2 regions of the Sinorhizobium alkalisoli genome follow, and region 1 is predicted to be linked to the other one. Evidence: predicted binding sites of a transcription regulator. Region 1 holds the regulator's gene; the other holds the start of a gene.
What was found. The regulator PhoB, encoded in region 1, activates phosphate uptake and scavenging genes when phosphate is short. The targets are predictions, from matches to a motif close to TGTCATNNANCTGTCAT.

Region 1 (7,496 bases):
TCTTCTCCACCGTTTGGAACCCGCAGTTTCGCGGCGGTTCGGAGCTTGGCATCCTGCCGCTGCTCTGGGGCACGCTCTACGTATCGTTTGTGGCCCTCCTCGTGGCCGTCCCGATCGGTCTTTTGATTGCAATCTACCTTTCCGAATATGCGAGCAAGTCGCTGCGGAGCGTTGCCAAGCCGGCGATCGAGGTTCTCGCCGGCATTCCGACGATCGTCTATGGTCTCTTCGCCCTGATCACCGTCGGTCCTTTCCTGCGCGACTGGTTTGCCCAGCCGCTTGGCCTCGGCAACTCGTCCTCTTCGGTGCTGACTGCCGGTCTCGTGATGGGCATCATGATCATCCCATTCGTCAGTTCGCTTTCCGACGACATCATGAACGCGGTGCCGCAATCGCTGCGCGACGGGTCCTATGGCCTTGGCGCGACGCAATCCGAGACGATCAAGAAGGTGATCCTGCCGGCAGCCCTGCCGGGCATTGTCGGCGCCATCCTGCTGGCGGCAAGCCGCGCGATCGGCGAGACGATGATCGTGGTCCTTGGCGCGGGCGCGGCCGCGAAACTTGATCTCAATCCCTTCGAGGCGATGACGACCGTGACGGTCAAGATTGTCAGCCAGCTGACCGGCGACACCGAATTCGCAAGTCCCGAGACGCTGGTCGCTTTCGCCCTCGGTCTCACCCTCTTTGTCTTCACGCTCGGGCTGAACGTGCTGGCCCTCTACATCGTTCGCAAATACCGGGAGCAGTACGAATGATCGACATATCCGTGCCAGCCGATCGCGAAACAGTCTCGCCGTCGAAATCTATCCTGACCGTAGATGCGCGGACCCGCCAACGCCATGCGGCGGAAGCCCGGTTTCGCCTGATGGGCAAGATCGCTGTGGCCATCAGTGTGCTCGCCCTGGTCGGCCTTTTGACGTCCATTCTCTCCAACGGGCTGTCATCCTTCCGGCAGACCTACATAACACTGAACGTCTACCTCGATCCGGCCAAGCTGGACAAGCAGGGCAATCGCGCTCCCGAGGCTATCGCAAAGGTCACCACTTTTTCTTACGCGCCCCTGATACAGAAGGCGCTGACCGATGCCATGGCTGCAAAGGGCATTGCCATCGAGGGATTGAACGCCAAAAGCGCGTTCGAGCTGATTTCCAAGGAAGCCCCGGCCCACCTGCGCCGTTACGTGATTTCCGATCCGTCGGTCATCGGCGAAACGGTTTCCTTCGACCTCCTCGCCTCTGGTCGTATCGACGGGTACTACAAGGACCGCGTGACGATGGAGAGCGCTGAGCTCGACCGCAACATCTCCCCGGAGCAACTGATGCTTGCGGACGCGTTGAGGCAAGCCGGGATTCTGACGACAAAATTCAACTGGGATTTCTTCACGGCACCTGACTCGTCCGACACCCGTCCGGAAGCGTCCGGTCTGGGCGTCGCCATTCTCGGCTCGGCTTACATGATGCTGATCGTGCTGGTATTGTCGCTGCCACTCGGCGTGGCCGCTTCGATTTATCTCGAGGAATTTGCACCGCAGAACCGCTTTACCGACCTCATCGAGGTCAATATCGCGAACCTCGCAGCCGTCCCCTCGATCGTATTCGGTATCCTGGGTCTGGCCGTGTTCATCAACTTTGTGGGGCTGCCTCAATCGGCTCCGATCGTTGGCGGGCTCGTCTTGACCCTGATGACCCTGCCGACGATCATCATCGCCACCCGCGCCGCGCTGAAGGCCGTGCCGCCCTCGATCCGCGACGCGGCACTCGGCGTCGGCGCATCGAAGATGCAGTCGATATTCCACCACGTGCTGCCGCTCGCCATGCCGGGAATCCTGACCGGTACCATTATCGGTCTCGCCCAGGCCCTCGGCGAAACGGCACCGCTGCTGCTGATCGGCATGGTCGCCTTCGTTCGCGAATATCCCGCTGGACCGCCGGAAGGCTTTTTTGACCCGGCTTCCGCCTTGCCGGTTCAGGTTTATAACTGGACACAGCGCGGTGACCCCGCCTTCGTGGAGCGTGCTTCGGGTGCAATCATCGTGCTGCTGGTATTCCTGGTCGCAATGAATTTGATTGCAATCATTCTTCGCCGCCGCTTCGAGCGCCGTTGGTAGAAAAGGAGCGCAATGATGAACAATATGTCCGCTACGACAACGACGATGACGATGAAGGCCGCCGCCATGAACCAATCGAAAGTTTCCGCCCGCGGTGTGCAGGTCTATTATGGCGACAAACACGCCATCAAGGATGTCGCCATCGAGATCCATCCCCGCTCCGTAACCGCCTTCATCGGCCCGTCCGGTTGCGGCAAGTCGACGTTCCTGCGCTGTATCAATCGTATGAATGACACGATCAGCAGTTGCCGGGTCGAAGGCCATATCGCAATCGACGGGGAAGATATCTACGATCCGAAGGTGGATCCGGTGCAACTGCGTGCCAAGGTCGGCATGGTGTTCCAGAAGCCGAACCCGTTCCCGAAGTCGATCTATGAAAACGTCGCCTACGGTCCGCGCATCCATGGCCTCGCTTCGAGAAAATCCGAACTCGACGACATCGTCGCATCCGCCCTTCAAAAGGCCGGCCTCTGGAACGAAGTGAAGGATCGCCTGGATGCGCCGGGCACCGGCCTCTCCGGCGGCCAGCAGCAGCGCCTCTGCATCGCCCGGGCCGTTGCCGTCAGCCCGGAAGTCATCCTCATGGACGAGCCTTGCTCGGCGCTCGACCCGATCGCGACCGCCAAGGTCGAGGAACTGATCCACGAGCTTCGCGAGAACTTCACCATCGTTATCGTAACCCATTCGATGCAGCAGGCAGCCCGCGTGTCGCAGCGCACGGCGATGTTCCACCTCGGCAACCTGGTCGAAGTGGACGATACGGATAAGATCTTCACCAATCCGGACGACCAGCGCACGCAGGACTACATCATGGGCCGGTTCGGCTAGCGAACCCGACTCCACCGACGATCAATCGAGCGCGTCCCGAGGAATATAAGATGACCCATCCACACATAATGTCCGCCTTCGACGACGAGTTGAAGTATCTCACGCGCCGCATCTCCGAGATGGGAGGGCTCGCCGAGCAAATGGTGGCCGACTCCGTCCGGGCCCTGGTCAATTCCGACCTGGCGCTCGCCCAGAAAGTCATCTCGGACGACGCCCTCCTCGACGAGGCCGAACGCCAGATCGGCGAGAAGGCGATCGTCACCATCGCCAAGCGCCAGCCCATGGCATCGGACCTGCGCGAAATCATGGGATCGATCCGTATAGCGGCCGACCTGGAGCGCGTCGGCGACCTCGGCAAGAACACCGCGAAACGCGTGATTGCGGTTGCCGGCTCTGGAATCCCGCGCAAGCTCGCGCGCGGCCTCGAGCATTTGGCCGAACTCGCTTTGGTCCAGCTCAAGGAAGTGCTTGACGTCTTTGCCTCGCGCTCGCCGGAGAAGGCCAACAGCATTCGCCAGCGCGACGAGGAGATCGACGCGATCTACACGTCGCTCTTCCGCGAATTGCTCACCTACATGATGGAGGATCCGCGCAACATAACACCCTGCACGCATCTTCTTTTCTGCGCCAAAAACATCGAGCGGATCGGCGACCATGCGACCAACATCGCCGAGACGATCTATTACATGGCGACAGGCGCCCAGCCGGAAGGCGAGCGGCCGAAGGATGATACGACAGCAACGATGGGGTCGGTGACGGACTGACACCGAAAGGGGAGAGGGGCGCCTTCCAACTGATGGACCGAGGCAAGGAGTTGTAGCTTAGATGTTGCCGAAGATAGCTGTTGTCGAAGACGAGGAGGCGCTGAGCGTGCTGCTGCGCTACAACCTCGAAGCCGAGGGCTTCGAGGTCGATACTATTCTTCGCGGCGACGAGGCTGAAATCCGCCTGCAGGAACGTCTGCCCGACCTCTTGATCCTCGACTGGATGTTGCCCGGCGTTTCCGGCATCGAGCTTTGCCGCAGACTTCGACAAAGACCGGAAACGGAGCGGTTGCCGATCATCATGCTGACGGCGCGCGGCGAGGAAAGCGAGCGCGTGCGAGGGCTCGCGACCGGCGCCGACGACTATGTCGTCAAGCCGTTTTCGACTCCGGAACTGATGGCGCGGGTCAAGGCGATGTTGAGGCGCGCCAAACCGGAGGTCCTGTCGACGGTGCTCCGCTGCGGCGACATCGAACTCGACCGCGAGACGCATCGCGTCCATCGCCGCAGCCGTGAGGTTCGGCTCGGGCCGACGGAGTTCCGGCTGCTGGAGTTTCTGATGTCTTCGCCGGGACGCGTCTTTTCCCGCTCGCAACTGCTTGACGGTGTCTGGGGCCACGACATCTACGTGGACGAACGCACGGTCGATGTCCATGTCGGCCGCCTGCGCAAGGCGCTGAACCTCTCCAACATGCCCGACGTGATCAGGACGGTGCGCGGCGCCGGCTACTCGCTCGAGGGGTAAGTTCGAAAATCAATGCTGTTTCCAACAAAAAAGGGCCCATGGGCCCTTTTGCGTTGTTGCGCGATCGAGATCGAACGTCAGCGGATGCGCCGGCGTTCCGCCGAAGGCTGGTAGGCAAGCCGCGCATGATAGTTGCAATAGGGCGAGGATTCCGGCGAGTCGTTGCCGCAGAAGTGAAACTCCTCCTTTAGCGGATCGCCGATCGGCCACTTGCAAGTCCGTTCGGTGAGCTGCGTCAGCTCCAGGCGGCGCGACATCGGCAGGACGATGTTGGCATCGGGTGCGAATTCCTGTTCGGCGACTAGGTCGACCGCCACCTCTTCCTTGAGGACGGTCGCACCGGCAGGGCGGGCGACGGTGCGGGTGACGGCCCGAGCGGCGTAATTCGGTGCACGCGGCGCCGAGGTCGCTCGCTTGGGGCGCGCGGGGGTCGTGGTCCCGCCCGCCTTTGCGCGGCCCGGCAGGCTCAACCGGTGTACCTTGCCGATGACGGCATTGCGACTGACGCCGCCCAGTTGAGCCGCGATCTGGCTGGCGCTCAGGCCCTCGGACCACAGCTTCTTCAGTTTCTCCACCCGCTCGTCAGTCCAGTTCATATCTGCACTCCCCGTTCTCGGCGCTGGGATGGGCAGAATCCATCACCGTCCTCCAGAAAACCCCTGGAGTCACAACGCGATAACTATTTTGGTGACTAGGTCCGCCGCATGCGTCTAGTAATTAAATCTTAACCTACCGGCAGGGTGACTCTGTGGCAAGAGTCGCCGGAATCGCGCCGAATCGATTTCGCGGTTTTCCCCAACTTGCTGGCTCATAGTTGCATTTTTGCAAGCCCCGCGACGCGATTTTTTTGCGACGCGGAATCCGAGTTCGCAAGGTGGCCGCAGCCCTTGGTTTTCTTGACATTGCGCTGCGAAATGGGAATAGTGCCTCCGGCCGCCGAAAGGCGGCATTTTGATTTTTTCGGGCCGGATATCGAACGGTCCGCCTGCGATGCTGAGGAAGGAGAAGCCCGGATGGCCGCAACGCCGCCGCTCTATGATACCTATTTGCGTGCGCCGTTGCGTTTCGAGCGGGGCGAGGGCGTCTGGCTGATCGCGGAAGACGGTACCCGCTATCTCGACTTCGCCGCCGGCGTCGCCGTGAACTCGCTCGGGCATGCCCATCCGCATCTGATCGATGCGCTGAAGGCGCAGGCGGAGAAACTCTGGCACGTCTCCAATCTCTATGATGTTCCCGGGCAGGAGAGCCTTGCGCGGCGCTTGACGGCGGTCACCTTTGCCGACCGGGTGTTTTTCACCAATTCGGGCGCCGAGGCGCTGGAATGCGCGATCAAGACGGCGCGCCGCTATCACTTTGCCAAGGGCCATCCGGAGCGGTTCCACGTCATCACCTTCGAAGGCGCATTCCACGGCCGTACCATCGCCACGATCGCCGCCGGGGGGCAGCAGAAATACATTGAAGGCTTCGGACCCAAGGCGCCCGGTTTCTATCAGGTGCCGTTCGGCGATATCGCCGCCGTAAAGAGCGCGATCAACGACGAGACCGCGGCTATCCTGATCGAACCGATCCAGGGTGAGGGTGGGGTGCGCCTGGCCCCGAAGGAGTTCCTGCAGGAATTGCGCGCGCTCTGCGATGAATTCGGGCTGCTGCTGATCCTTGATGAAGTACAGTGCGGCGTGGGCCGCACCGGCAGGCTCTTTGCCCACGAGTGGGCAGGTATCCGGCCCGACATCATGGCCGTCGCCAAGGGCATTGGCGGTGGTTTTCCGCTCGGCGCGTGCCTGGCGACGGAGGCGGCCGCCGCAGGCATGGTGGCCGGGACGCACGGCTCGACCTACGGCGGCAATCCACTGGCAATGGCCGTCGGTAATGCGGTCCTCGACGTCGTCCTCGCCGAGGGGTTCCTTGACAATGTGCGTGACGTCGCGCTCGTGTTCCGCCAGGGGCTCGCTTCGCTCAAGGACCGTTTCCCCGATATTATCGAAGAGCTCCGCGGCGACGGGCTGATGCTTGGCATCAAGGCGAAAGTGCCCTCACCCGACCTTTTGAAAGCGATCCGGGCCGAAAAGCTGCTCGTTGTTCCGGCAGGCGAGAACGTGCTGCGCCTCCTGCCGCCGCTGATCGTCACCGCGGCTGAAGCGAGGGAAGGGCTCGCGCGGCTCGAGCGCGCCGCAGAGGCTGTGAGGGCCGCGGGCGGCACAGCTGCCGCCTAACTGCGGCGAGGCGCCTCCGCGGTGCCGATGCCCTAAGATCCACGGAACTATCACAGGAAATACAGCAATATGACCGCCACCAGACATTTTCTCGATCTTTCGGCCATGACGTCCGTCGACCTCAGGACGATCATCGACGACGCCCGGATGCGCAAGTCGGCGACAAAGGCCGGAACGGCCGACAAGCCGCTTGCCGGCAAGATGCTGGCGATGATTTTCGAGAAACCGTCCACCCGTACGCGCGTCTCCTTCGATGTCGGGATGCGGCAGCTCGGTGGCGAGACGCTGTTTCTTTCTGGCACCGAAATGCAGCTCGGTCGGGCCGAAACCATCGGCGACACGGCGAAGGTCCTCTCGCGCTACGTCGACGCGATCATGATTCGCACCACTGACCACCGCCGGCTCCTTGAATTGGCCGAGCACGCGACCGTGCCGGTCATCAATGGCCTTACGGACGACACGCATCCCTGCCAGATCATGGCGGACATCATGACCTTCGAGGAACACCGCGGGCCTGTCGGGGCGAAAACGATCGCTTGGACGGGCGACGGCAATAACGTGTTGCACTCTCTGATCGAGGGATCGGCGCGCTTCGGCTATCGGATGAACATGGCGGTCCCGTTCGGCTCCGAGCCGCAGGACAAGTTCCTCAACTGGGCTCGGAACAACGGCGGAGAGATTCTGCTGTGTCATGAACCGGAGCAGGCCGTCGCCGGCGCCGACTGCGTCGTCACCGACACGTGGATCTCGATGAACCAGGAGCACCGCGCCCGCGGCCACAACGTTTTCCAGCCCTATCAGGTCAACGAGGCTTTGATGAAGCACGCGGCACCCGATGC
Region 2 (7,496 bases), 590 kb from region 1:
TTTTTTCGTTGGCGCCGTAGATCGAAGAGGTCGAGGCGAGCATCAGATGTTTCGGGGCAACCGCTTTCGCGAGTTCCAGGATGTTCCAGGATCCCACGACATTCGAGTCCATGTAGGCTTTTGGGTTTTCGAGGCTGTAGCGAACGCCCGCCTGTGCGGCGAGGTGGATGATGACCTCCGGCTCGGCGAGCCCCGCCGCCCGGTCAAGGGCGGCCCGGTCTTCAAGCATGGCCGTCACTGCCTTGAAGCCGTTGGAGCGCTCGAGAATGGCATGCCGGCGCTCTTTCAGAGTTACGTCGTAATAGGGCGTCATGCCGTCGAAGCCGACCACGAAGTGCCCGTCGTCGATCAGCCGCTTGGCGACGTGAAAGCCTATGAAACCTGCGGTTCCGGTGATGAGGTAACGCACGACGATATCCCAGATTGCAATAACTCACCGTTCATACGCACAAAGGCGGGCGATTGAAAGGTGTCGCTCCGATGGCTTGTCTGCAGCGCGTCATGATCGAGCGTACTCGTGCGACGCGCTTGAGGTCCGTGTTTTTATGCCTGTCATTCCCCAAAACCGCCGCACGTTTTTGGGCGACATGATTACAGCGCCGCGCGTCTTTTCAGACGCGCAAAGGTCGCGGATGCCCCCCCGCTCAGAAGGAAAGAAGCGGGTTGTCGGCCGTCGTGCCCATCGGGGCGTCGCCCGGCGGCAGCGCCGCACTCATCGGCGGTTCCGCCTGGATCACGACAACCCGAGTTCCTTCCGGCACGCGACTATAAAGATCGATGATATCCTGATTGAGCATGCGGATGCAGCCGCTCGAAACCGCCCTGCCGATCGACCAGGCTTCCGGGGTGCCGTGAATACGGAACAGCGTGTCCTTGCCGTTCTGGTAAAGGTAGAGGGCGCGCGGGCCAAGCGGATTGGTAAGACCTGGTTCCATGCCGCCCGCGAGCGGCCCGTAGCGCTCCGGCTCGCGTGCGACCATATCCGATGTCGGGATCCAGCGCGGCCATTCCGCCTTCCGGCCGATGCGGGCCTCGCCGGCGAACTCCAGGCCTTCCCTGCCGACCCCGATCCCGTAGCGCAGCGCCATCCCGCCGTCCTGCACCAAATAAAGATACCGGTCGGGCGTGTCGATGACGATCGTGCCCGGCGGCTCGATGGTGGAGTATGGTACCTGCTGGCGCAGGAAATTCGGGGCCACCTTGCTGATGTCGGTCGCCGGCAGCGGGAAAAGCTCTTCCGGCAACGGCCCGTACATCGCCGTGTAATAAGGGTCGGGTCCAGCCGGCCGGGCGGCCCGCGGCTTGCTGCTGCTCGCGCAGGCTGCGAGGGCAATGGCGGCGACGAGAAGAATGGAAATCTGTGCGAGGCGGAACACAAACATAATCGAAACGATCCTGTCGATGGCAAATGGCATCGGCGAAATCGGCCGTCACGCCTGTGCCCTCATTCGAACACGGCTGCGAATCGACCCGTTTCGAATGTAGTCCGAGGAGGGGGCGGCTGAAAGGGGCCTTTGCGCCTGCGGGCGTCCTGGTGCGGTATTCGATCCATCCCGCTTGATCGGCTTCACGCCGCGGGTGTATGCCTTTTCAATGCAATGGAGCGACCAGGCCATCATTCTCGGCATCCGCAGACATGGCGAGAGCTCGGTCATCGCGGAGGTCATGACGTCCGGGCACGGCCGGCATCTGGGGCTGGTGCGCGCGGGCCGATCGCGTGCCATGCAGCCGGTGCTGCAGCCGGGCAATTCGGTCGAGGTCACCTGGCGCGCGCGCCTCGACGAACATCTCGGCGAATTCCGTGTCGAACCCACGCAGTTGCGCGCCGCCAGTCTGATGGAGACGGCGATCTCGGTTTACGGCATCCAGGCCTTGGGTGCCCTTTTGCGGCTTCTGCCCGAGCGCGATCCGCATCCGCATCTTTACGAGGCGCTTGCCGTCATCGTCGACCACTTGCAGGAACCTGCGGATGCCGGCGAACTCTTCGTGCGCTTCGAACTGGCGGTTCTGGACGATCTCGGCTTCGGCCTCGATCTTTCGGAATGCGCGGCAACAGGCAGGCGCGACGAACTCGTCTATGTGTCGCCGAAATCGGGCCGCGCAGTCAGCCGCGAGGCGGGCGCCCCTTATGGCGAGCGCATGCTCGCCCTTCCAAACTTTCTATCGGGTCGCCAGAAGGCGGCCGATCACGACGCGCTCGCGGCAGCGTTCCGTCTCACCGCGCACTTCCTGAACCGCCATGTCTACGAGCCGCGCGGCATCCATGCGTCTTCCGCGCGCGACGGATTCGTCCAGGCGACGTTGAAGGCTTTGAGTCCGGCCTCGCCGTCAGCTGCCTGATCGAAGAAAAGGGCGCCGCACATCTCATGCGGCGCCCCGTTCACAAAGAATGCTGTAGGCCTGACTCGACGCATCAGCCCGAAAACCGGGTCCGACTCTCGGGCTGATGCGCTTAGCCGATCTTGCCGCCGCCCTGCTTGGTCACGGCGACGACGGCCGGACGAACCGGCATGTCGTCGCGGAAGTCCGGCCAGCGCGTCGCTGGCTTTTCATAGGTCGCAAGCCCGGCATCGCCCGGATGCTGCACGGCGAGAAAGAAGGTGTCGCTCGTGGGGTTGAAGCTCGGGCCGCACATTTCGGCACCGACCGGCACGCGGAAGAAGAGCTTCGAGGTGCCGCGGGCTTCACCTTCCGTGTCGACCGCCCAGATGCCGTCCGTACGGCCGGTCTCCTTTTCATTGTTGCCGTCGGTCGCGACCCAAAGGCGGCCATCGGCGTCGATGGCGCAATTGTCCGGCATGCCGAACCAGCCGTTCTTGGTCGTCGCTGTCGAGAAGGACGCACCGACCTCGGCAACGCTTGGATCGCCGCATTTCAAGAGGATGTCCCAACGCGACTTGGTCGAGGCGAAATCACCGTCCGTTTCGGTGATCTCGACGATGTGGCCGAAGGCGTTCTTGGCGCGGGGGTTGGCGGCGTCGATCTCGTCCTCTTTCCGCTTGGTGTTGTTGGTCAGCATGACGTAGACCTTGCCCGTCTTCGGGTTGGGCTGGACATCTTCCGGGCGGTCCATCTTGGTGGCGCCGAGCGCATCGGCGGCAAGCCGGGTGTTGATCAGCACATCGGCCTGCGAGGCGAAGCCGTTCTCGGCCGTCAGCGGGCCCTCGCCGTGGATGAGCGGCATCCAGGTGACTGTGCCGTCCTCGTCGAACTTCGCCACGTAGAGTGTGCCGTCGTCGAGAAGATCCATGTTCGCCGCGCGGTCGTCGGGCTTGTAGGTGCCATTCGTCACGAACTTGTAGACATAGTCGTACCGCTCGTCGTCGCCGCTATAGAGCACGACGCGGCCGTCTTTGTTGACGATGGATTCACAGCCCTCGTGCTTGAAGCGTCCGACGGCGGTGCGCTTCTTCGGCACGGAATTGGGGTCGAACGGATCGACCTCGACGATCCAGCCGAAGCGGTTGGCCTCGTTCGGCTCCTTCGTGACATCGAAGCGATCGTAGAATTTCGACCATTCATATTGCCCACCCGGCGCGCCGAGACGCTTCAGCACCTTGAATTCCGGATGATCTTCGGCGAGGTCGCCGCCGAAATAGCCGTTGAAGTTTTCCTCGGCCATCAGATAGGTGCCCCAGGCGGTGACGCCGCCGGCGCAGTTGTTGATCGTGCCGAAGACCGTAGTGCCGGTCGCGTCGGCCGAGGTCTTCAACCGCTCATGGCCGGCCGCCGGACCGGAAAGCTGCATTTCGGTGTTGGCGGTGATGCGGCGGTTGAACTTGCCGTCGAGAACCGGCTGCCACTTGCCGTCGACCTTGCGAATCTCGATGACGGTTCCGCCATGGGCCGCCATCTCGATGTCGACCAGTTCCTTGGTGTAGTCGCCGAGAACGACTTTATCCTGTTCCTTGCCGTCCTCCGTCACCTTTTCGACGCGGGCGAAGTTCGGGAACATGATTTCGGCATTGGTGTATTCGTGGTTGACGACCAGAAGGCCGTGGTCGGGACTGCCATCGAGCGGGATGAAACCGACATAGTCGTTGTTGTAACCGAACTGCCGGCTCTGAGCCTCTGCCGTCTGCTTGAGCGGATCGAAGTCGGGGCTGTCGGCGAAGATCTTGTCGCCCCAGCGCAAAAGGATATCGGCATCGTAGCCTTCGGCGACGTGGTGAGTTTCGTCGACGCCGGCTTCGATCTCCTTGAAGTCGAACTGCGACATCTCCTTGGCCCTGGCGTCATCGGCAGTCAGCAGGGCGAGCGGGCTGACTGTCGTGGAAATGGCGGCGACCGCAAGCGAACCGCCGATGAAGGACCGGCGCGAGAAGCGGCGGTTTATGATGTCGCCCATGGTGGGGTTGGCGGAACAGTTCTGGCCGATGTCTTCCAGCTCCTCTCTTCGTTCCGTCAGAGTCTTGATTTCGATTTCTTCCGCCGAGCCGAGATACTTGTCCATGCTTACTCTCCCCGTTGAGACGATAGAACCGCCAGCGTGATGCGGCGTCGACATCGCTCTACCAGCTAGCTCATGACAGTTATGCGACAGTTCAATGAAGAGATTGCAGCGCCTCCCTGCATCAGCAATGCGCCAGGAGGCCAGCGCTTGCGAAATGAACCGATGATTGCGTATCGCCTATGGCTCAATCTATGCTCCGCCTATGGCATTCCACGCCAAGCTGTGCGAATCCTTCGCAAGCTCTTGTGGTGTCGGTGATCCATGCTCGAACTCATTGCCATTGTTGCCTTTATTCTGGCGCTTGCCGCCTTCCTCGGTGGCCGTGGTGCCGCGAAGCGATTCGATGCGGAAATCACGGACCTGAAGGCGGAGATTGCCCGACTCGCGAAACGGCAGGCGACGGATCTGCCGTCCGAGGCAGAAAGGCCATTGGAGGCTGCGGATGAGACCGAACCGGAGGAAGCGCCCCCCGCCGGACCGTGGTCGCAGGCGCGAGAGGGGGCGCGAATCTTCAGCGACGCCGCGGCTGACGAAGGGAGCCTGGGCAGCCCCACCAGCGATCCGGCTGCCGCTGCGGCTGCGCCGATTGCAGCAGCGCCGGTCGAGAGCCTCGAAAGCCGGATCGGCGGGCGGTGGCCGGTCTGGGTCGGCGGTCTCGCACTGGCGCTGGGCGGTTACTTCCTCGTGCAATATTCTATCGAAGCGGGACTGTTGAGCCCGGCCGTCCGCCTGACGCTTTCCGCCGCCTTCGGTCTCCTTCTTGGCTTCGCGGGCGAGGTTATTCGGCGCCAAGCGGTGCCGGCGATCGCCGATCGCTTCCGCAACGCCATGATCCCCGGCGTGCTGACGGCTGCCGGTGCTGTGACGCTGTTCGGCGTCGTCTATGCGGCTCATGGCATCTACGCATATATCGGCACGGCCACGGCCTTCCTGCTGCTGGCGCTGATTTCGCTCGCCACGGTGGGCCTGTCGCTGCTGCATGGACAGGCACTTGCCGGGCTTGGGCTGCTCGCATCGCTGCTCACGCCCCTGTTCGTCTCGAGCGGCGAGCCGCGGCCCTGGGTTCTGTTCGGTTTCCTCTCGACCGCCTGGCTCGCGACGTTTCTCGCCTCGCGCCTCAAGCAATGGACGGTCGTACCGACGCTCGCCAATGCGGGCCTTGGCCTCTGGGGGCTTGCCTATGTCACGCTCGAAGCGCCCTTCGAGGCTCCGCCGGTCGCTTTCGCCCTTCTGGTGATGATCGCTGGCATCGGGCTCGTCTGGCCCGGCAATCTGCCGCGCGAGCCTTTCGATACGGCGGACGCAGTCACGGGCCCTTGGGAGCGGCTGTTTGCACCGCCAAAGGCGGCCATCACTGTCTCCGCAGCGATCGCCGCCGCAGTCCTGGCGCTCCTGTTCATCAGCCCGGCGCTCGAGGCCCTGCGTATCCCGGTTGCCGAATTCGTGATCGTGACGGCGGCTCTTGCCGCGGTGGGCGCCTTGCGGGCGACGGCGGTTTACGCGGCGTTGCTTGCCGCCTTCGCAGCGATCGCCGGCACCTGGAGCCTGACCGCGTTCAGCGGCGTGCTCGCCTATTTCGATCCGTTGGCACCCTCACCGGAGATCGTCATCCCGAGCCGCGTTGCGATGCTGACGGCGATGACCCTGGCAGCTTTGTTCCCGTTGCTTGCGGCCGCGGTTCTAGCCGGGAGGCTCCGGGTGGAGCGGCATTTCGCCATTCTTTGGGCCTGCCTTGCCGCAGGCGTGCCGAATGCCCTTGTCGGCATGTCCTTTCTGATGACGGGCACATTCGCCTTCGACTTGCCGCATGGGCTTGCCGCTTTCGCCGGGGGCCTGTTTCTCCTGGCGCTCGCCGAATGGCTTTATCGGCGCGGTACGGAACCGGGCGAAGGCATCGATGCCGATGCCGCGCTCCTGGTCCTCGGATCCTTCGGCCTGTTCGTCATCGATCTCCATGCCTGGACGGACGGTCTCGTCACGACGCTTGCCATTGCGCTTCTCGGGGCGGGATACAGCTTCGCGACCCGGTTTCGCAACCGGCCGATCCTGCCCTGGGTAACCGCGGCTTCAGCCGTGGTCGTGCTCGGGCGCATTGCCTGGGAGCCGACGATCGTCGGCCCGGGCAGCCTCGGCACCACACCCGTCTTCAACGCGCTTCTGCCGGGCTACGGCATCCCGGCGCTGCTGCTTGTCGCCTGCGCCTATTTCCTGCGGAACGCGCGAGACAGGCGCGTGGTGAACCTCCTGCAGGCACTCGCGTGCCTCTTCGCGCTCCTGACGGTTGCGATCCTTGTGCGCCATGCGATGAATGGCGGCGTGCTCGACAGTTCCGTTCCGACGCTCGGCGAGCAATCGATCTATACGCTGCTCGCCATCGGCGCCTCCGGCATCCTGATGACTCTCGACGGCAGGTCGCCGAGCCCGGTCTTCCGCTACGGCAGCATGGCCCTTGGAACTCTATCGATGCTGTCGGTCCTCGCCGCGCACCTCGTCGGACTGAACCCCTTTTTCAGCGGCGAGCTGCTAGGGTCCCTTCCCTTCTTCGATCTCTTGTTTATCGGTTATCTGCTGCCGGCATTCGGCTATGCCTTGCTTGCCTGGTACGCTCGCGGCAGGCGCCCCTTGCCCTATGTGATGGCGCTCGCCGGCAGCGGCGCCGTCCTTGCCTTCGCGTGGGCGAGCCTGAGCGTGCGCCGCTTCTGGCAGGGCCAGAGTGTTGCCGACTGGAAGGGCTTCCTTCCGGGTGAAACCTATACCTATTCGGTCGTCTGGCTGGCGCTCGGGGTTTTCCTGCTCATGGCCGGCTCGCGCTTCAACGCGAAAAGCATCCGTGTCGCCTCGGCCGTGCTCGTCTTCATAGCGGTTCTGAAGGTCTTCCTGATCGACATGTCGAACCTCGAGGGCTTCCTCAGGGCGCTCTCCTTCATCGGTCTTGGCGGCGTGCTGATCGGCATCGGGCTCTTCTATCAGCGGATCCTATCGAGCCGCGGCCTCGATGTTGCATCCGGGGCTGCGGCGAGCACGGCCGGCGAGGGGGCGCACC

Region 2: the regulator PhoB is predicted to act here: its motif matches at 4,526-4,542, upstream of EKH55_RS03455 (PhoX family protein).

The regions. Positions count from the first base shown of each region.
Region 1 is NZ_CP034909.1:121,367-128,862, forward strand. It holds gene pstC (phosphate ABC transporter permease subunit PstC) at 1-755, shown strand, start outside; gene pstA (phosphate ABC transporter permease PstA) at 752-2,107, shown strand; gene pstB (phosphate ABC transporter ATP-binding protein PstB) at 2,153-2,935, shown strand; gene phoU (phosphate signaling complex protein PhoU) at 2,986-3,699, shown strand; gene phoB (phosphate regulon transcriptional regulator PhoB) at 3,761-4,444, shown strand; gene EKH55_RS00600 (GcrA family cell cycle regulator) at 4,522-5,040, opposite strand; gene EKH55_RS00605 (aspartate aminotransferase family protein) at 5,458-6,657, shown strand; gene argF (ornithine carbamoyltransferase) at 6,727-7,496, shown strand, end outside.
Region 2 is NZ_CP034909.1:712,635-720,130, forward strand. It holds gene EKH55_RS03440 (NAD-dependent epimerase) at 1-409, opposite strand, end outside; gene EKH55_RS03445 (L,D-transpeptidase) at 645-1,382, opposite strand; gene recO (DNA repair protein RecO) at 1,594-2,340, shown strand; gene EKH55_RS03455 (PhoX family protein) at 2,453-4,453, opposite strand; gene EKH55_RS03460 (DUF2339 domain-containing protein) at 4,715-7,496, shown strand, end outside.